One region of the Arthrobacter sp. SLBN-100 genome, then DNA from elsewhere that is predicted to be linked to it. Evidence: riboswitches for the same ligand, from Rfam matches in the RefSeq annotation. Region 1 holds a riboswitch; the other holds the start of a gene.

Region 1 (5,319 bases):
CTTCTGCTTGAAGAGGTCGATGAGGCGGCCGGGGGTGCCCACCACAACCTCCACGCCCTTCTTCAGGGCTTCCACCTGGGGCTCATAGGCACGGCCGCCATAAATGGTGGCGATGCGCGCGTTCCGCTTGCGGGAAGCCGTTTGCAGATCATTGGCCACCTGCACCGCGAGTTCGCGGGTGGGAACAATGACCAGGGCCTGCGGCGCGCCGGGGACCGCGAGCTTTTCGTAGCCGGGATCGTCCTGGCCCACCACGCGCTGGAGGGCGGGGATGCCGAAACCGAGGGTCTTGCCGGTACCGGTCTTGGCCTGGCCGATGATGTCGTGGCCGGACAGGGCTACCGGCAGGGTCATGGCCTGGATGGGGAAGGGGTGGGTGATCCCGGCGTCGGCCAGGGATTCCACGATATCGGCGCGCACGTTGTAGTCCGCGAAGGATTTTTCCGCAATCTCGTGGGGCTTCTCGTCCGAGATGATGGTCTCTTCGGGCTCGATGGTTTCGGTGCCGGACTCGTCGGTCAGAAGCTGGTGGGTATGCAATTCACTCACTGGGGAGTTTCCTTATTCATTTGGGCAATGGCGCTGCCTGCTCAACGGGCCTGCCGCAAGGCGGTTCCGGAGCACGCTCGGGCGCGCACGCAATTCCAGTGGAAGCCGATCGCGGGCTATCTAAATGCTGGCACTGGGGACCAGCGGGTAAATCTCAAGATCGCGTAGGGGCGGGCTTGTTGGTTTCAAATCAAGGAAATCAACGACCGGGCATCCATTTCTACTTCTTCAGTCTAGCCGCAGGGAGCCGAAATACCGGCTTCCGGCGCCTTCCGGCCCTTCAGGGGGCAGATGGCACCAGCTCGAAATGGACTTCGCGTGTTGCGATATCCGAAGAGACCAGGCGCACCCGGACCTTGGTTCCGGGCTCCAGCTCACCGGCGCAGCGGGCCGTCACGGCGGGGTCCGGGATCTGGATGATCCCCGAACCGCCGTTCCCGTTGCCGTTCCCGTTCTTGCCGTTCCCGTTCTTCCCGTTGCCGTTCCCGTTTTTGCCGTTTTGCGGCTTCGACCCAGAAATAACGATCGCTTCGAACTCCTGGCCCACGTGGTTGACCAGCAGCGCAGCCTCCACCGTGTCCAGGGCCATCCGCTCCATCCGTGACGCCAACTGGTCCGATCCCGCCATGATCTCCGGCAAAGTTGGCAGGGCTTCCCGTGCCCAGCCCGGCACCTTCCCGCCGTTGCTCAAGGCCTCGCAGATGACCAGGACAAAGCGGTCCACCAGGCGGCGCAACGGCGCAGTGGTATGCGCGTAGGCGGCGCCGATGGCGGACTGGACGCCGTCTTCCGGCACTGATCCGTCAAAGGCCGTGTAGGCGGCGCCGCGGAACAGCATGCCGGCGGAGTGCATGATGGCCAGCTGGCGGGGATCCGTTGGGTCCAGGCTGCGCAGGTATTCCCCGTAACTGACTTCGCCGTCCCAGGGCTTGCCCAGGGCTTCAGTCTGCAGCCGGAAATGGTTCAGGGAGCGCTCATCCGGGGACGGCATGGTGCGCAGGATGCCGACCTTCCCCGTGAGCATGAGCCGGGCGGCCGCCATTCCGGTCATCAACGAGATCTGCGCGTTCCAGTCCTCCACGGGAAGCTGGGGAGCAGCGTCAATCCGGTAGCCGCCGTCCGGCAGCTGGACGATCTCCTGGTCGGGCATGTTCAGGCTGGCGCCGCCGCGGGCCCGCTCCAGCTCCACACGCTTGAGCCCCACCTCTCTAAGGAGCCGCAGCACCGGCGGGGCCGTGCCGTCGTCGAGTTGCGCCTGGGCGCCTTTGTAGCTGAGCTTGGCCCGGCTGCGGATACGCGCCCGCCTGACGGCAGCGGACCTGACCTCGGCGGCGTTGTCGAGGTGGAAATCCCAGACGAACGCAGAGCAGTCCTGGCCAGGAAGGAGGCTGCCGGCCTGTTCGCTGATGATTTCCGGATGCAGCGGGATCCGCCCGTCGGGGGCGTAGAACGTCTGCCCGCGGCGGCGTGTTTCCGCATCCAAAGGCCCGCCGGGGGTCACGAATGCGGGCACGTCCGCGATGGCGTAGAGCACGTGGTACCCGTCGGCGTCGGGCTCTATGAACAGTGCCTGGTCCAGGTCGGTGGAGGACGCGGGATCGATGGTGACGAACTCGACGGCAGTCAGGTCGTAGGCGGGGAGCTGCAGGGATTCCACGGCTGCTTTGGCGTCGGCCACGGCATCATCGGGGTAGGCCGCCGGCAGCTCCAGCTCGGCCCGCAGAGCACCGAGCGCCGCCTCTAGCGCGTTCTTGTGCTCGTGGACGTTGGGAGCCAGCCGATGGTGTGACACGAAAATCAGCCTAGCTCGAATTCCGGCGATAATGCAGGCACCCGGGCGGTGAGCGGCAAAGGGTAATGCGCCGCGTAACGAGGGTCAGGAACCGGGTGCATCCAAGGCGGCAAGGAGCGAAGCGGCGGCGGCTGCGGGGTCCTCGGCTTCGGTGATGGCCCGGACCACCACGATCCGGCGGGCGCCTGCTTCCACTACCTGCTCCACGTTGCCGTGGCCGATGCCGCCGATCGCAAACCAGGGGACACCGCCGTCGGACTGTCCTTCCTGCCCTGAGGCACGCGCAGCCCCGGCGGCGTACTTCACCAGCTCAAGCCCCACGGCGGCCCGCCCCGGTTTGGTGGGCGTTGCCCACACCGGGCCCACGCAGAAGTAGTCCAGCCCCGCCGGCCCGGCGGCCGCCGCGAGGGCCGCGTCCACTTGCCCGGGAGTGTGGCTTGACAGGCCGATGGCCGCGTTGCCGTTGAGCAGGGTCCGCGCGGCGGCCAGGGGGAGGTCCTTCTGGCCGACGTGGAATACCGGGGCCCCGGACAGCACTGCGATGTCGGCCCGGTCGTTGACGGCCCACAGCCGGCCGTGCCGCTCCGCCGTTTCCTTCAGGACGGCCAGCAGTTCCAACTCCTCGGCGGCCTCGATGGTTTTGTCCCGGAGCTGGATGATGTCCACGCCGCCGGCAAACGCCGCATCCACGAACTGTTCGAAATCGCCGCGGTCCTTCCGGGCGTCCGTGCAGAGGTACAGGCGCGCTGTGCTCAGACCGTTGCTGATCTTGGTGGTGCTCAGGACATCGGTGGCGGCGGCTGGAGTGTGGGACACATTCATGGGGGCAAGCCTAGTTCCTCTACACTTGCCTCGTACTGCGGGAGCCCGCGGCAGCTGTCACAAAGCGCCGGGCTGAGAGGGCGTCAGAGCCGACCGCTTGACCTGATCCGGCTAATACCGGCGTAGGGAAGGAGACACATGGGCGCACCATCGAACCCGGGCGCAATGGAACCGCTATCCGCGCCGCCCGTCGGCACCATCCGTGCCGATGTCGCCGTCATCGGCGGCGGAGTGATCGGCCATGGCATTGCCTGGGAGGCGCAACGCTCGGGACGTTCCGTAGTGGTCATCGATGACGCTCCGGGTTCCGGGGCCAGCTGGGCGGCCGCCGGGATGCTGGCCCCGGTCAGCGAGCTGCACTACCAGGAAGAGGACCTCCTCGAGCTGATGCTGGACGCGTCGGCCCGCTGGCCCGCCTTCGTGGCCGGCCTCCGCGAAGCGTCAGGGGCTGATCCGGGATACATCACGACGCCGACCCTTGCCGTGGGTGCCGACGCCGCCGACCGCCGTGCCCTGATGGACCTGCGCGCGGTGCAGCAGGCCAACGGACTCGCCGTGGAACCGCTCACTGTCCGCGAAGCCCGCAAACGGGAGCCCCTGCTTAGCCCGGCCATCGCCTGCGCGCTGGACACCCCGGCTGACCACCAGGTGGACCCGCGGCTGCTGGTGGACTGCCTGCGGCGCGCGCTCGCCGGCCACGGCGTGAACGGAACCAGGGACGAAGCTGCCCGCAGCGGAACCAGACAGGATGGCGCAGCAGCAGCCGGCGCCGTCGACGGTTACTCGGTGCCGGACAAAGCGGCTGCGCTGCTGTGGCAGGACGGCGCCGTTGCCGGCGTGCAGTTGGTCGGCGGGGGAACCGTGCTGGCCGGCGAAACGGTAGTGGCGAACGGGCTGCACGCGGCAGAACTGGGGTCCCTCCCGGCAGGCCTGCATCTTCCGTTGCGGCCCGTCTTCGGGGAGATCCTGCGGCTCGCAGTGCCCCCGCATCTGCGGCCGCTGGTGGTGTCCACCGTCCGGGGCCTGGTGCATGGCGTGCCGGTGTATATCGTTCCCCGCCGGGACGGCACGGTGGTCATCGGGGCAACCCAGCGCGAGGACGCGCCCTCCGCAACCGGTGCAGTTTCCGCCGGCGGCGTCTACCAGCTCCTCCGCGACGCGCAGGTGCTGGTTCCCGCCGTCGCCGAACTTGAACTGCTGGAGTGCACCGTCCGGGCCCGTCCCGGAACGCCGGACAACGCACCGCTGCTGGGCCGGATACCCGTTCGAGGCGGCGCGGGCCAGGCCGGCGGACACGTTCCGGGCCTTATCATCGCCACCGGGTTCTTCCGCCACGGGGTCCTCCTGACCCCGGCCGCAGCCGCCATCTGCAGGGACCTCATGGACGGCCGCGAGGACGCCCGCTGGGCGCCTTTCAGCCCTGCCCGCTTTTCCGGCGCCGCAACTGCCAGTGCCTCAGCTACCCGCGCCGCCAGCGGCGGCCTTAGCCACCAACCGCCCACAAAGGAAACAGTATGAATATCACCTTGAACGGAACCCGGCACCCGGTGCCGGACGGTGCTTCCATCACCCTGCTCGTCAGCCAGGTCACCGGCCGCCCCCTTGGTCCGGACGGCCAGGCCACGGACGGGCAGAAACTCGGCGTGGCCGTGGCACACAACGCCCAGGTAGTGCCGCGCAGCCAGTGGTTCGCCACTGCGCTCGCGGACGGCGACGAGGTTGAACTCGTCACGGCAGTGCAGGGAGGCTGACCCATGAGCGAAACCATCACCACCGCAGCCCCCTCCGTGCTGCAGGATCCGCTGGTCATTCACGGCGTGGAACTGGATTCCCGGCTCATTATGGGCACCGGCGGCGCGCCCAGCCTGGACGGCCTGGGCGCAGCGCTCCTTGCCTCCGGTACCTGCCTGACCACGGTGGCCATGCGCCGCTACTCTCCGGCGGAGACAGGCTCGCTGTTCCAGCTGCTCGTGGACCACGGCATCCGGGTGCTGCCCAACACGGCCGGCTGCTTCACGGCCCGGGACGCCGTGCTGACGGCTGAACTGGCACGTGAGGCGCTGGAAACGGACTGGGTGAAGCTGGAAGTCATCGCCGACGAACAGACCCTCCTGCCGGACGCCGTCGAACTGGTGGACGCCACCGAACAGCTCGTC
Region 2 (5,319 bases), 360 kb from region 1:
CACATCCACCATGGTCAGCTCGTAGTCGGCGCCGCCGGCGTGTACGGCTGTACCGGCAAGGTCCCCCAGTTGTTCGACCTCAAAGTCGCTGATTCCCTCGATCCTGACCGCCTGGCCGGCTGGAGCGCTGCTGCCCTGATCCAGCACCCCGGCGCGCTTCAGCGCGCCCGCATGGTCAGCGACAAAGATCTCGGTGAAGCCCATGGGAATTACCCTCATTCCGTCGACGGTCCGGCACATCAGGAGGCAGAATCCGCCACCCCGCCGTTCGGTTTCAGCCTAGTACACGGGCCCCGGCTGTCCGGGCATCGGCAGCCTTAGCGGACCGCGACCCGGATGCTGTTGCGCCAGGGATCCTCAAACCGCAGTTCCGCACCGGTGTGGTGGGCGGGCACCCCGGCGACCTTCAGCCGGTCAGCCAGCGCCCCGACGTCATCCCCGGCCGGAACCTCGATAAGCACCTCGCCAAGGCCCAACGTATCCTTGCGGGGACCGGCGCCGCGGCTGTTCCAGACGTTCATGGCCATGTGGTGGTGGTAGCGCCCGGCCGAGACAAAGAGTGCCTGCCCGTGCCAGCCCGCGGTTTTTTCGAACCCGAGGATGTCTACGTAGAAATCGCGGGCCCGCTGGACGTCGCCCACCTGGAGGTGGACATGGCCCACTCCCGCCACGGTTCCGCGCTGGCGCTCGAGGGACTCCTCGGTGAGGTGCTGCTCCAGGTAGCGCTGCGGCGGCAGGGCCAGGCTGTCCATCACCACGTCCGTACCGTTCCATGACCAGTTGCTCCTTGGGCGGTCCCAGTAGAGCTCAATCCCGTTGCCTTCGGGATCATTGAAGTAGAAGGCCTCGCTGACGAGGTGGTCGGCGCTGCCTGTGAAGGAGCGGGGCTCGAACTGCGCGGCAGTGGCGATGGTGGCGGCGAGGTCGGCCTGGTTCTCAAAAAGCAGGGCCGTGTGGAAGAGCCCCGCCTCTCCCCTGCCCGGGAGGTTCAGTCCGGGGGCGGGTGCAAGGTGGACCAGCGGCTTCTTGAGCCGGCCGAGGTAAAGCCCGCCGTCCTGTTCAGCAACAACCTCAAGGCCAAGGGCACGCTGGTAGTAGTCGGTCATGACCTTCATGTCGCCCACCTTGAGCATCACGGTGCCCATGGTGAGGTCGGCAGGAAGAAGATCCTGGGTGGCGGCTTCTGCAGTCATTGAAAACTCCCGGTGCTGTGGCCCGTCGGGTTGGTGGGCCTGTCACTATTAAAATTACTTGAAGCTTCAATTTATTCCAAGTGGCTTTCGTGACTTTGTGCCTCAGCGCATGATGCGCCCTCCCAGCACCACGTGGGCCAACTGCTGCACCGTTTCGGGAACCTGCCGCGGATCTTCCCTGCACAGTACGACGTCGGCCCGGGCACCTTCGTCGAGCGCTTCGGCGCCCAGCCACTCCCGCGCGCCCCAACACGCCGCGTCGAGGGCGGCGGTGACGGGAAGTCCGGCGTGGTGGAGAGCCAGGATTTCGTCCCCGATCCTTCCGTGCCGGATGACGCTGCCCGCGTCAGTACCGGCGTAGATCGTCGCCCCGGCCTCGAACGCCTCCGCCACCCGCTCCGCACGGCGTTCCCACAGTGCACGCATATGGGCCGCGTACCGGGGGAACTTGTGCTCCGCCTGCGCCGCGATGTCCGGAAAAGTGGCGATGTTGATGAGGGTGGGCACAATGGGAACACCCTGCTCAGCGAACCGCGGAAGGTGCCGGGGCAGCAGTCCGGTGGCATGTTCTATGCAGTCGATATCCGCGTCCAGCATCTGGTCCAGCGTTTCTTCAGCAAAGCAGTGCGCGGTGATCCGGGCGCCTTCGTCGTGCACCGCCTGGACGGCGTCCCTGACGACGGCGGCGGGAAACGACGGCGCCAGGTCACCGGCGCCGCGGTCTATCCAGTCCCCCACGAGCTTGACCCAGCCGTCGCCGTCGCGCGCCTGCTTCCGGACGGCTTCGACCAGCCCGTCGGGTTCCACTTCCTCCGCGAAGCCCCGGAGGTACCGGCGGGTCCTGGCAACATGCCTGCCGGCACGGAGCAGCATCGGGAAATCCCGGCCGCCCTGCATCCAGCGGGTGTCTGCCGGGGAACCCGCGTCCCGGACCAGCAGCGTGCCGGCCGCCAGGTCAGCCCGCGCCTGCCCCTCGGCAACCTCGGCATCCACGGGGCCGCCGGGGCCCAGGCCGATGTGGCAATGGGCATCCACGAAGCCCGGCAGGACCCAGCCGTCCAGCACGCGGTTCGGCCTGTGCTCCGGCCGCGTGAACGTCAACAGCCCGTCAACGGACCACAGGCCCCGCCGCTCACTATGGGGCCCGGTCAGCACCGGGCCGCTGAATTCGATAATCTGCGGCATCCGCGCTCCTCTTCCTCGCCAGTCAGGCTAGCACCGGCAATGTGACGGGGCCCTTCCCGAAGGCTGTGGTAGCTTCGTTCCTGACCACACGGGTGCCCTTGCAGGGGCTGAGATCGGGCTGACGCAGCCTGCGACCGTTGAACCTGTCCGGGTAATGCCGGCGAAGGAAGTGAGTATTCCTTGAGTACATCAAATGCACAGCTTAACCCTGCCCAAAATCAGTCCGGCACGGCGGCGGACGGCCAGGACCAGCCTCCTGTCACGCAGTCGCTGAAATCCCATTCCCTGGCGTTTGTCCAGGACGGGGCGGCCGGAATCCGGGTGCCGGTCACGGAAATAGCGCTGGCGGATTCACCGAATGGGCAGCCCAACGGCCCTTTCCGGGTCTACCGCACCGCCGGGCCGGGCAGTGATCCCGTCCGCGGCCTCACCCCGTTCCGCTCGGAGTGGATCGACGCCCGCGGCGACACGGAAACCTACGGCGGCCGCGGGCGGAATCTGCTCGACGACGGCCGCTCGGCTGTCCGCCGCGGGGCGGCCAGCGCGGAGTGGAAGGGCGCGCGGCCGGTGCCCCGCCGCGCCGTCGACGGTAAGACCGTGACCCAGATGCACTACGCACGGCAGGGTGTTATTACCCCGGAGATGCGGTTTGTGGCGTTGCGGGAAAACTGCGACGTCGAATTGGTCCGCAGTGAAGTAGAAGCCGGCCGGGCCATCATTCCCAACAACATCAACCATCCCGAGTCCGAGCCGATGATCATCGGCAAGGCATTCCTAGTGAAAATCAACGCGAACATCGGCAACTCGGCGGTCACCAGTTCGATTGCCGAGGAAGTAGACAAGCTGCAGTGGGCCACCCAGTGGGGCGCGGATACCGTGATGGACCTGTCCACCGGCGACGACATCCACACCACGAGGGAATGGATCATCCGCAACTCTCCGGTTCCGATCGGAACCGTCCCCATCTACCAGGCCCTCGAGAAGGTCAACGGCGAAGCGAACGCGCTCACCTGGGAGATTTTCCGCGACACCGTTATTGAGCAGTGCGAACAGGGCGTGGACTACATGACCATCCACGCCGGTGTCCTGCTCCGTTACGTTCCCCTGACCGCCAACCGGGTGACCGGGATCGTCTCCCGTGGTGGTTCCATCATGGCCGGCTGGTGCCTGGCGCACCACCAGGAGAACTTCCTCTACACGCACTTTGACGAGCTCTGCGAAATCTTTGCCAGGTACGACGTCGCGTTTTCCTTGGGTGACGGGCTGCGGCCGGGAGCGACGGCGGACGCCAACGATGCGGCGCAGTTCGCCGAACTGGATACGCTGGCCGAGCTGACGCAGCGCGCGTGGGAATACGACGTGCAGGTGATGGTGGAGGGCCCCGGCCATGTTCCGTTCCACCTGGTGAGGGAGAACGTCGAACGCCAGCAGGAGCTGTGCAAGGGCGCCCCGTTCTACACGCTGGGGCCGCTGGTCACCGATGTGGCGCCCGGCTATGACCACATCACGTCGGCCATCGGTGCCACCGAAATCGCCCGCTACGGCACGGCCATGCTGTGCTACGTCACCCCGAAGGAACACCTGGGCCTGCCCAACAAGGACGATGTCAAAACCGGGGTGATCACGTACAAGATCGCAGCCCACGCAGCCGACCTCGCCAAGGGCCACCCCGGTGCGCACGAACGCGATGACGCCCTGTCCAAGGCGCGGTTCGAGTTCCGCTGGCGCGACCAGTTTGCGTTGTCCCTGGACCCGGTGACGGCCGAGGCCTTCCATGACGAGACACTGCCTGCCGAACCGGCCAAGACAGCCCATTTCTGCTCCATGTGCGGTCCCAAGTTCTGCTCCATGCGGATCAGCCAGGATATCCGGGACGAATACGGTTCCGCCGCTTCGCAGGCGGCACTGGCTGAAGCTGCGGCGGGAATGCGCGGAAAGAGCGAGGAATTCCTGGCCGCCGGCGGCAAGGTCTACCTGCCGGAGCTGAGCGTCCCCGCCGGGGGCCAGGGCGTCAGGACGCCCTAGCCGCCTGCACCCTGCTCACGTCCCGGATGAAGGATCGGATGATGCGGTCCCCCTCCGGGGAGTCATGGGGCCGGTGCCCTCCCGCCGCTGTGCGGTGCAGGGCGCCGGTCTCCCGCAGGTACCCCGCAATCTCCTCGTACAGCGGCTCCCATCCCCCGGTGAGGACCAGGGTGGGCACGCCGGGAACAATGTGCAGCGGGGCCTCCCAGGCCGGCGCCTGCAGCCGGAGCCGCCTGGCGGAGCGCTTCTCCTCGGCCGTGGCCGGTTGCTGAAGATCCGTGGCATAGACGCGCCGGACGAACTCCCGCTGGAAATCCTGGTCGCTCATCTGGCGCCGGGCGTCGAACAGGGGCTGCATGAGGCCGATGTGGGCCGCGGTGGCCGGCAGTTCGGCGGTAAGCGACAGGCAGGCCGGCTCCACCAGCGTCAGGGAAAAGACCAGGTCGGGACGTTCAACGGCGGCCATCATGGCTGCAACAGCACCTTGGGAATGTGCCACAACATGCCCGCCGGCGGCGCCCCTGCCGTCATCGGCCAGTGACCGCAGCACAATCCTCGCGTCCTCCTCGAAGGAGGACTCAACGGGCTCGGCCACGGGGTCATAGCCGTGGCGGCGGAGGAACAGTGCGTCGTAGGACAGTGCCATCCCGTGCTGGCGCGGCCAGGCCGCGGAGCCGAAGCTGCCGGCGCCGTGCACGAACACTACCCTCTGCTTGAACATGACCCAACCCTATTCCACGGCACCGACATGTTAAGTCAGTAGCGCCAGGTGTCGTTTTCAGCGGTCAAAACGACACCTGGCGCTACTGAGTTGGACTGTTACTTTCCGAGGAACTTGTCGAAGCCCTTGGGCAGGTTCAGCTGCGAGGGATCGAAGTCGCCCCCCTGCTGGCCGAAAGCGGCACCGGTGGGAAGC

The links. A riboswitch is a leader RNA that binds a small molecule or an ion and turns the genes downstream of it on or off. The one in region 1 is predicted to bind thiamine pyrophosphate.
Region 2: another riboswitch for thiamine pyrophosphate. It lies ahead of thiC (phosphomethylpyrimidine synthase ThiC); the one in region 1 lies ahead of FBY31_RS06635 (FAD-dependent oxidoreductase).

What each region holds. Positions count from the first base shown of each region.
Region 1 is NZ_VFMY01000001.1:1,435,310-1,440,628, reverse strand. It holds gene FBY31_RS06650 (DEAD/DEAH box helicase) at 1-549, opposite strand, end outside; gene FBY31_RS06645 (RNB domain-containing ribonuclease) at 830-2,341, opposite strand; gene thiE (thiamine phosphate synthase) at 2,426-3,163, opposite strand; TPP riboswitch at 3,191-3,309, shown strand; gene FBY31_RS06635 (FAD-dependent oxidoreductase) at 3,302-4,681, shown strand; gene thiS (sulfur carrier protein ThiS) at 4,678-4,914, shown strand; gene FBY31_RS06625 (thiazole synthase) at 4,918-5,319, shown strand, end outside.
Region 2 is NZ_VFMY01000001.1:1,070,846-1,076,164, forward strand. It holds gene FBY31_RS05015 (hypothetical protein) at 1-204, opposite strand, end outside; gene FBY31_RS05020 (VOC family protein) at 318-1,193, opposite strand; gene FBY31_RS05025 (amidohydrolase family protein) at 1,296-2,378, opposite strand; TPP riboswitch at 2,457-2,564, shown strand; gene thiC (phosphomethylpyrimidine synthase ThiC) at 2,559-4,403, shown strand; gene FBY31_RS05035 (alpha/beta fold hydrolase) at 4,390-5,124, opposite strand; gene ffh (signal recognition particle protein) at 5,223-5,319, opposite strand, start outside.